2 regions of the Comamonas odontotermitis genome follow, and region 1 is predicted to be linked to the other one. Evidence: predicted binding sites of a transcription regulator. Region 1 holds the regulator's gene; the other holds the start of a gene.
The links. Region 1 encodes sigma-54, which starts transcription at its own class of promoters, with help from an activator protein. Its sites were predicted from a motif close to TGGCANGNAANCTGCTTT; they were not measured.
Positions count from the first base shown of each region.

Region 2: the regulator sigma-54 is predicted to act here: its motif matches at 1,405-1,422, upstream of LAD35_RS01365 (TorF family putative porin).

Region 1 is NZ_CP083452.1:47,777-51,937, forward strand. It holds gene lptA (lipopolysaccharide transport periplasmic protein LptA) at 1-235, shown strand, start outside; gene lptB (LPS export ABC transporter ATP-binding protein) at 259-1,035, shown strand; gene rpoN (RNA polymerase factor sigma-54) at 1,138-2,772, shown strand; gene LAD35_RS20505 (glutaredoxin family protein) at 2,834-3,313, opposite strand; gene LAD35_RS20510 (aspartyl/asparaginyl beta-hydroxylase domain-containing protein) at 3,419-4,161, opposite strand, start outside.
Region 2 is NZ_CP083451.1:311,941-316,101, forward strand. It holds gene LAD35_RS01360 (YifB family Mg chelatase-like AAA ATPase) at 1-1,169, opposite strand, end outside; gene LAD35_RS01365 (TorF family putative porin) at 1,461-2,198, shown strand; gene LAD35_RS01370 (P-II family nitrogen regulator) at 2,240-2,578, shown strand; gene LAD35_RS01375 (ammonium transporter) at 2,644-3,942, shown strand; gene LAD35_RS01380 (aminotransferase class V-fold PLP-dependent enzyme) at 4,051-4,161, opposite strand, start outside.

The DNA.
Region 1 (4,161 bases):
CTCGGTCATCGTCTACAACAACCTGACCGACACCTTTACCGTGAATGGCCAGAAGGGCGAGCAGACGGCAGAAACCAAGCCCGGTGCGCCCAAGAATGGCCGCGTACGCGTGATCCTGACGCCCAAGGCCGATGAAAAGGCCGATGCGAAAGCGGACGCAGGCAAGGCCAAGCCCGCTGCGGACGACAAGGAAAAGCTGCGCCCGAGCACCCAACTCAATGACGGAGCCAAGTGACCGTGGCTGAAACTTCGTCGGGAATCTCGGTCAACGCCAAGGCGGCAGCCAGCGACCATCGCAGCCAGCTCGAAGTGCTGCACCTCGAAAAATCCTATGGCAGCCGCAAGGTCGTCAAGGATGTGTCGCTGTCGGTGCGCAAGGGCGAGGTCGTTGGCCTGCTCGGCCCCAATGGCGCGGGCAAGACCACATCGTTCTACATGATCGTTGGCCTGGTGCGCAGCGATGGCGGTGACATCCGCATCGACGGCCACTCGGTGGCCAACATGCCGATTCACCAGCGCTCGCAGCTGGGCCTGTCGTATCTGCCGCAGGAAGCATCGATCTTCCGCAAGCTCAGCGTGCAGGACAATGTGCGCGCCGTGCTGGAGCTGCAAAAAGGCCCCAATGGCAAGCCATTGCCACGCGATGAGGTGGAGCGCCAGCTGACGGCGCTTTTGCAGGAGCTGCGTGTAGAGCACTTGCGTGAGTCGCCGGCCGTTGCACTCTCCGGCGGCGAGCGTCGCCGTGTCGAGATTGCACGGGCGCTTGCCACGCAGCCCCGTTTCATTCTGCTGGACGAGCCGTTTGCGGGCATTGACCCGATTGCGGTGATCGAGATCCAGCGTATCGTCGCTTTTTTGAGAGACCGTGGCATCGGCGTGCTGATTACTGACCACAACGTGCGCGAAACCCTGGGCATTTGCGACCACGCCTGCATCATCAGTGATGGCAAGGTGCTGGCAGCCGGGACGCCGCAAGAGATTGTGGAAAACGCCGATGTGAGGAGGGTGTACCTGGGTGAGCATTTCCGCATGTGATGCACGCAGACCTGGCTGGCAACGCGTTGTTCGCGCGGTGGCTGGCCGGTCACACAACCGTTTCATAGCAAGCGCATACATTGCCATGCAAGGGGGCTCGCTATGATGCCCTCGCTGTCACTGCGCGTCTCGCAGAACCTCACGCTCACGCCGCAGCTGCAGCAGTCCATCCGGCTGCTGCAACTGTCCACCCAGGAGCTGTCGCAGGAAGTGGAGCAGATGCTCGACGAAAACCCGTTCCTGGAGCGGGATGCGGACGAGGCTGCTGCGGAGCCGGACGCTGCAGCGGCACCTGCCGATGTGCCGGGCGCCAGCGCGGACGCAGGCGATGATCGCGCAGAAAATGCTCCTGAAAAAGTAGCTTCTTCTGCAGATTCAGCAAGCACTGAATCTGATTTTGAACCAGATTACGCTGGCGGCGAAACCCTGGACTTTGCCGCAGGCAAGGAAACCGGTGCAGACGCCGAAGCGGCTGCGGGCGACTCTGCATCCGACTGGGAAGAATGGGGCGGCGATGTGCCAGCCCGTGCCAGCGCGGCAGATGACGAAGAAGAAACTCCCGCATCGGACCGCAGCTCGGTCCACATCAGCTTGCAGGATGTGCTGCACCGCCAGGCGCTGTCGCTGCGGCTGTGCCCGGAAGACCGCGCTGCGCTGTACTTCCTGATCGAATCGCTGAACGACGACGGCTACCTCGAAGAGACCCTGGCCGAGCTGGCCCAGAGCTTTGGGGACGCCAGTGATCCAGACGCTTATGACGCGCTGCTGCACCACCTGACCGTGGCGCTGCGCCTGCTGCAAAGCCTGGAGCCGGTGGGCGTGGGCGCCCGCACGCTGGCAGAATGCCTGGCCCTGCAGATCAAGGCCCGCCAGCGTCTGCTGGACGACGAAGGCTCCGCCGACCCCGAGGCCGATGCGCTGGCCCTGGAGACTGCGCTGCTCGTGTGCCAGGAATCGCTCGACCTGCTGGCGCGCCGCGATGTGCGCAAGCTCATGCAGCTGACGGGTTGCAGCGAAGCTGCCGTGCGCAGCGCGCTGGCGGTGATTGCAAAGCTGGAGCCACGCCCGGGCCGCCCATATGCAGACGTTGACCGCAACGCCATCATCCCCGACATCATCGTGCGCCCCAGCAACGAGCGCGGCCTGCCTGTGCCGGGTTTCAGCGTGCAGCTCAATGCCGAAGTGATGCCGCGCCTGCGCGTGCAGGAGGTGTACGCCAACGCCCTGCGCAGCCACAAGGGCAGCGAAGGCCATGGTGCACTGCAGCAACGGCTCCAGGAGGCGCGCTGGTTCATCAAGAACATCCAGCAGCGTTTCGACACCATCCTGCGGGTGTCGCAGGCCATTGTGGAGCGGCAGCGCAACTTCTTCGTACATGGTGAGCTTGCCATGCGCCCCATGGTGCTGCGCGAGATCGCCGATGAGCTGGGCCTGCACGAATCCACCATCAGCCGCGTGACCACGGCCAAGTACATGGCAACGCCCCAGGGCACGGTTGAGCTCAAGTACTTCTTTGGCTCGGGCCTGGGCACCGAAACCGGGGGCAGCGCCTCCAGCACGGCGGTGAAGGCGCTGATCAAGCAGCTGCTGGACGAGGAAAACCCGAAAAAGCCGCTGTCCGATGCCAAGATCGCCGATCTGCTGCAGGAGCAGGGCATCGAGTGCGCGCGCCGTACGGTCGCCAAGTACCGCGAAGCCTTGCGTATTCCGGCGGCCAGCCTGCGCAAGACCTTGTAGGTTGCTATTATTTGTGTAGCGTATCGCGCTTGATGGGCGGGTGCCAGGGGCCAGTTTTGCCTTATTTCTTGCCCGCTGCAGCCTTGCGCTTGGCAAACAGCGCGTCATAGCTGGATTCGCGGAACCCCGCCAGCCGCTGGCCGTCTGCCAGCAGCACCGGTACGCCCCGGCCGCCGATCTCTGCAAAAGCGGCCTTGCCGTCTGGCGTGTCGATATCGATTTCACGGTAGGCGATCTGGTTTTTGGCCAGATAGGCGCGCGCGAGCCGACAGTAGCCGCACCATTGCGCCATGTACAGCACGGCCTGGCCATGCTGCACCACCGCCTTCTTCGCGGTCGCCTTGCCTGCGGGTGCCGGTGGCATGCCCGGCACGATGCTGATCGGCAATTGCTCCTGCTGCAGGGCCTGGGCGTTGCCTTCGGCAGGGGGCCGGTCGCTGTAGACCACCTTGCCGTCGGCCCCCACCGTTTTGTACAGCGTCTGCGCACCTGCGAACGGGTAGATTGCAATCAACAACAACGTAAGACAAAAGGAACGCATGGAGTCTCCAGGGAGGCGCTGGGGGCCAAGCCAATCATATAAAAGAAAAAAGCCGCTGGGCGTTTGCGCACCAGTGGCTTTTTGCAGTGATCAAGATTGGGCCCTTCAAGCGGGCCACAGCCACCATACAAACAGCGCTGCCACGGCCAGCATCAGGCCGAACTTGGTGAGTTTGTAGGCGGTTTTGTTCCAGGCCTTGTAGCGGCGGCGCCACTGGCCCATGTAGAACGAGATTTTGAAGATGCGGCTGATGAAGCCGCGCGGGTCGCCCTCGTTGTTGGGGGAGCTGGCGGCAGCGACCACATTCTTGCCCAGCCAGTGGTTGAGCCACTGGGCAAAGCCGTTGGTCATGGGGCGCTCCACATCGCAGAACAGCACGATGCGGTTGCCTTCGCTGCGGTTTTCTGCCCAGTGCATATAGGTCTCGTCGAAGATCACGCCTTCGCCCTCTCGCCAGCTGTACGGCTGGCCATCGACTTCGATCATGCAGCGGTCATCGTTGGGCGCCAGCACGGCCAGATGGTAGCGCAGCGAGCCCGCGTACGGATCGCGGTGCAGGTTGAGCTTGGCGCCGGGTGGCAGCTCGGCAAACATGGCGGCCTTCACATTGGGGATGGCCTTGACCAGCGCCGTGGTCTTGGGGCACAGCTCCATGGCCGAGGGGTGGGCGTCGCCATACCACTTGAGGTAGAAGCGCTTCCAGCCGGTCTTGAAGAAGGAGTTGAAGCCCGCGTCGTCGTTGTTGGCCGCCGCCTTGATCTGCATGTTTTTCTGCAGGTTGATGGCTTCTTCGCGGATCTCGCGCCAGTTGGCCTGCAGCGGTGCCAGCTCGGGGAAGGTGCTGGTGG
Region 2 (4,161 bases), on a different replicon from region 1:
TCGAGCAAAGGGCCACTGATGCGGGACTGGTAGCGGCTGACCTGATCGGGCGTGCAGCGGCAGGCGCGCTGGCGCGAGCCGCGAAACCCGCAGGGGCAGGGGTTCATCGCGGCAATCAGTGTGAATCGGGCGGGAAAGCTCGCCTGCTGCGCGGCCCGGGCAATGGTGATGTGGCCTGTCTCCAGCGGCTCGCGCAGGGCTTCGAGCGCGGCGCGCGGAAACTCCGGAAACTCGTCCAGAAAAAGAATTCCATGGTGCGCGAGAGAGATGGCGCCGGGTTTGGGTGGACTGCCGCCGCCCACCAGGGCAACTGCACTGGCAGTGTGGTGTGGCGCCATCGTGGTGCGCTGGCCCCAGTGGCGTGCATCAAAACGGCCCACCAGGCTGTGCAGGGCGGCGTTTTCCAGGGCTTCGGCAATCTGCAGCGGTGGCAGCAGCCCGGCAAAGCGCTGGGCCAGCATGGATTTGCCCGCGCCGGGAGACCCGAGCATCAGCACATTGTGTCCGCCGCTCGCTGCAATCTCAAGGGCGCGCTTGCTGGCCGCCTGGCCTTTGACGTCGCGCATGTCGAAGGCGTCCGCATCGGGCCGCTGGGTCTGCGGGGGCACGCGGCTCCACTGGCTGCGTGCTGCATCTTGCGCACCAGCGCTGGCCGGGGCAAAGTGCTGCACCACGTCCAGCAGGTGTTCGGCGCGGTAGACCTCGGCGTCAGGTACCAACGCAGCCTCTTCGGCACTGCCCGGCGGAAGGACCTGGCGCACCTGCTGGCCGCGCTGGTGCAGGTCCATGCTGGCGGCCAGGGCTCCGCGCACCGGGCGCAGCGCGCCGGACAGCGACAGCTCGCCGGCAAATTCGTAGTGTGCGAGCTGGCTGGCGTCGATCACGCCCGAGGCGGCGAGGATACCGACGGCAATTGCCAGATCGAAACGGCCCGATTCCTTGGGCAGATCGGCAGGCGCAAGGTTGACGGTGATGCGCTTGTTGTGGGGAAACTCCAGCCCACTGTTCTGCAGCGCCGAGCGCACGCGCTCGCGGGCTTCCTTCACTTCCAGGTCGGCCAGACCCACCAGCGTGAAGCTGGGCAGGCCATTGGCCAGATGCACTTCGACAGCAACGGCATGGGCGGTCAAACCCACCAGTGCACGGCTGTGCACCACGGCGAGACTCATGGGGATCATCCTTTGCACCAAATTGGTGCGATTTCCCGCCTCTGAGACGGACAGGGCTGCTTTGAGCATGGCGAAAGCCGTTATTTCGGGCAAGCGGTAGCCGCCAGGAGGTGCGGATGCGTCGCCCGGGCGATACAGGCGGCAGCCAACTGCCTGCCGGAAGGCGCCACACTTTCAAAAACCATAGCGCACGGCGCTTTCTGGATCAGCACAAGAGGGTGATGAACTTTGAAGCTGGCACGCTCTGTGCATTGCATCGGCCATACGAGATCACCAATAAGGAGTGTGGCAATGGCTGAAAGCAAGCGGGGTTGGGCGGTATGGATCGGGGCTGTGTGCGTGGTGCTGCCGATGGCAGCCAGTGCGCAGCTGACGGCCAATGTGGGTCTGACGACCAACTACAAGTTCCGTGGGCAGGATCAAAAGACATCGAGCGCCCGCTGGGTCAAGCCGGCGCTGCAGGGAGGGGTGGATTACACGTTCGGCGAATCCGGCTTCTACGTGGGTAACTGGAATTCGACCGTGCAATGGCTGGACGGCAACCGCGTGGAAATGGATTTCTACGGTGGCTACAAGTTCAAGGCGGCCGATGTGGATTGGGACGTGGGTCTGCTGACCTATGTGTACCCCGGCAATACCACCGGCAACACGACCGAACTGTATGGCGCGGGCACCTATGGTCCGGTGACGGTGAAATACTCGCACACCGTGTCGAAGGATTACTTTGGCTGGGCGGGCAACAAGATCGACGGATCGATGAAAGGCCGCAACACCGGCTACCTGAATGTGGCGTTTGCGCAGGAAGTGGCGCCCAAGACGACGCTGAAGGTGTCTGTGGGCTACACGCGGTTTTCCAGCGATATCAAGGACCTTGGGGTGCCCAACTACCTGGATTACAGCGTGGGCGGCAGCTATGACCTGGGAGATGGCCTGTCGCTCAGCGCCGCCTGGGTGGGGGCCAACAAGACCGGTGATTTCGGGTTCGTGAACAAGGGCCGTGCGATTGTCAGCCTGGCCAAGACGTTTTGATGCTGCACCGCTGCAGCGCATGAGAAGGAGTAGCTATGAACATGAAACTGGTAGTGGCGGTGATCAAGCCCTTCAAGCTCGATGAAGTGCGAGAGGCGCTGTCCGACATTGGGGTGCAAGGCATCACGGTCAGCGAAGTCAAGGGCTTTGGTCGCCAGAAAGGCCACACCGAGTTGTACCGCGGCGCCGAGTACGTGGTTGATTTCTTGCCCAAGGTCAAGCTGGAAATCGCGGTTGGCGAAGACCTGGTGGACCGGGTGATCGAAGCGATTGAAAACGCGGCGCGCACCGGCAAGATTGGCGACGGCAAGATTTTTGTGTCGCCGCTGGAGCAGGTGGTGCGCATCCGTACCGGCGAAACCGGAACGAATGCTCTCTAAAAGATAGCTAATTGCGCTTGATGGATAAGCGCTAGAGGCCAATTTATCTAAAAGGTGTGAATAACATGCGACGACTACTTTCTCTGGCAGGAGCAGCGGCAGCGGCGGTTGCCGCTGGCAGCGCCATGGCAGCCGATGCGGCGCCTGCACTCAACAGCGGCGATACGGCGTGGATGCTGACATCCACCATGCTGGTGATCCTGATGGTGATCCCGGGCCTGGCGCTGTTCTACGGCGGCCTGGTGCGCAGCAAGAACATGCTGTCGGTGCTGGCGCAGGTGTTCGTGATCTTTTCGCTGATCACGGTGCTGTGGGCGGTGTACGGCTACTCGCTCGCCTTTGCGGGAGAAGGCAACTTCTTCGGCGGCTTCGACAAGGCCTTCCTCGCGGGCATCAAGCCCGACACCTTGTCGGCGGCGCTGGCAACCATTCCTGAGTTCGTGTTCGTCTCGTTCCAGTCCACCTTCGCTGCCATCACCGTGGCGCTGATCGTGGGTGCATTTGCCGAGCGCATCAAGTTCTCTGCCGTTCTCCTGTTCTCGGTGCTGTGGTTCACCTTCAGCTACATCCCCATGGCGCACATGGTGTGGGGTGGTGGCCTGCTGGCCAAGGACGGCGCGCTCGACTTTGCGGGCGGCACCGTGGTGCACATCAACGCTGCCGTTGCTGGCCTGGTGGGTTCGTACATGGTGGGCAAGCGCATCGGCTTTGGCCGCGAAGCGCTGGCACCGCACAGCCTGACGCTGACCATGGTGGGCGCATCGCTGCTGTGGGTGGGCTGGTTTGGCTTCAATGCGGGCTCGGCGGGGGCTGCCAACGGCATTGCCGGTCTGGCGTTCATCAACACCATTTTGGCCACGGGCGCCGCAGCGATGGGCTGGATTGCCGCCGAAGCACTGCACAAGGGCAAGGCCTCGATGCTGGGCGCCGCATCGGGCGCAGTGGCCGGGCTGGTCTGCATCACGCCTGCTGCGGGTCTGGTGGGGCCCATGGGCTCGATCATCATGGGCGCCATCGCCGGGCCGCTGTGCCTGTGGGGCGTGTCGGGACTCAAGCGCATGCTCAAGGCCGACGACACCTGCGACGTGTTCGGCGTGCACGGCGTGGGCGGTATTCTGGGCGCGATCCTGACGGGGGTGTTCTGTGCATCCAGCCTGGGCGGTGTGGAGCCGGAAGGCTACAACATGGCCCACCAGGTGTGGGTGCAGGTCAAGAGCGTGCTGATGACCCTGGCGTGGTCTGGCGTGGTGGCAGCGGTGTCGTTTGCCGTCTGCAAGTACACCATCGGGCTGCGGGTGTCGGAAGAGGCCGAGCGCGAAGGCCTGGACATCAGCACGCACGGCGAGGTGGCCTACAGCCGCTGATCGTTCCTCATACTCCTTGGGAGGCCGGACGGGCGAAGAGCCTGGCCGGCTTTTTTTTACTTGCGCTGCTGGCGCTGCAGCTGTGCGGCACCGTGCCGAGGAAGGTGCTTATTCCGTTGCGGTTGCAGGCTCGGGCCACAGGGCCAGGCCTCCTGCCAAACTGAAGGCCTGGTGGTGCCCCAGGCGCCGCAGCGCACGGGCGGCTTGGGCGCTGCGGTT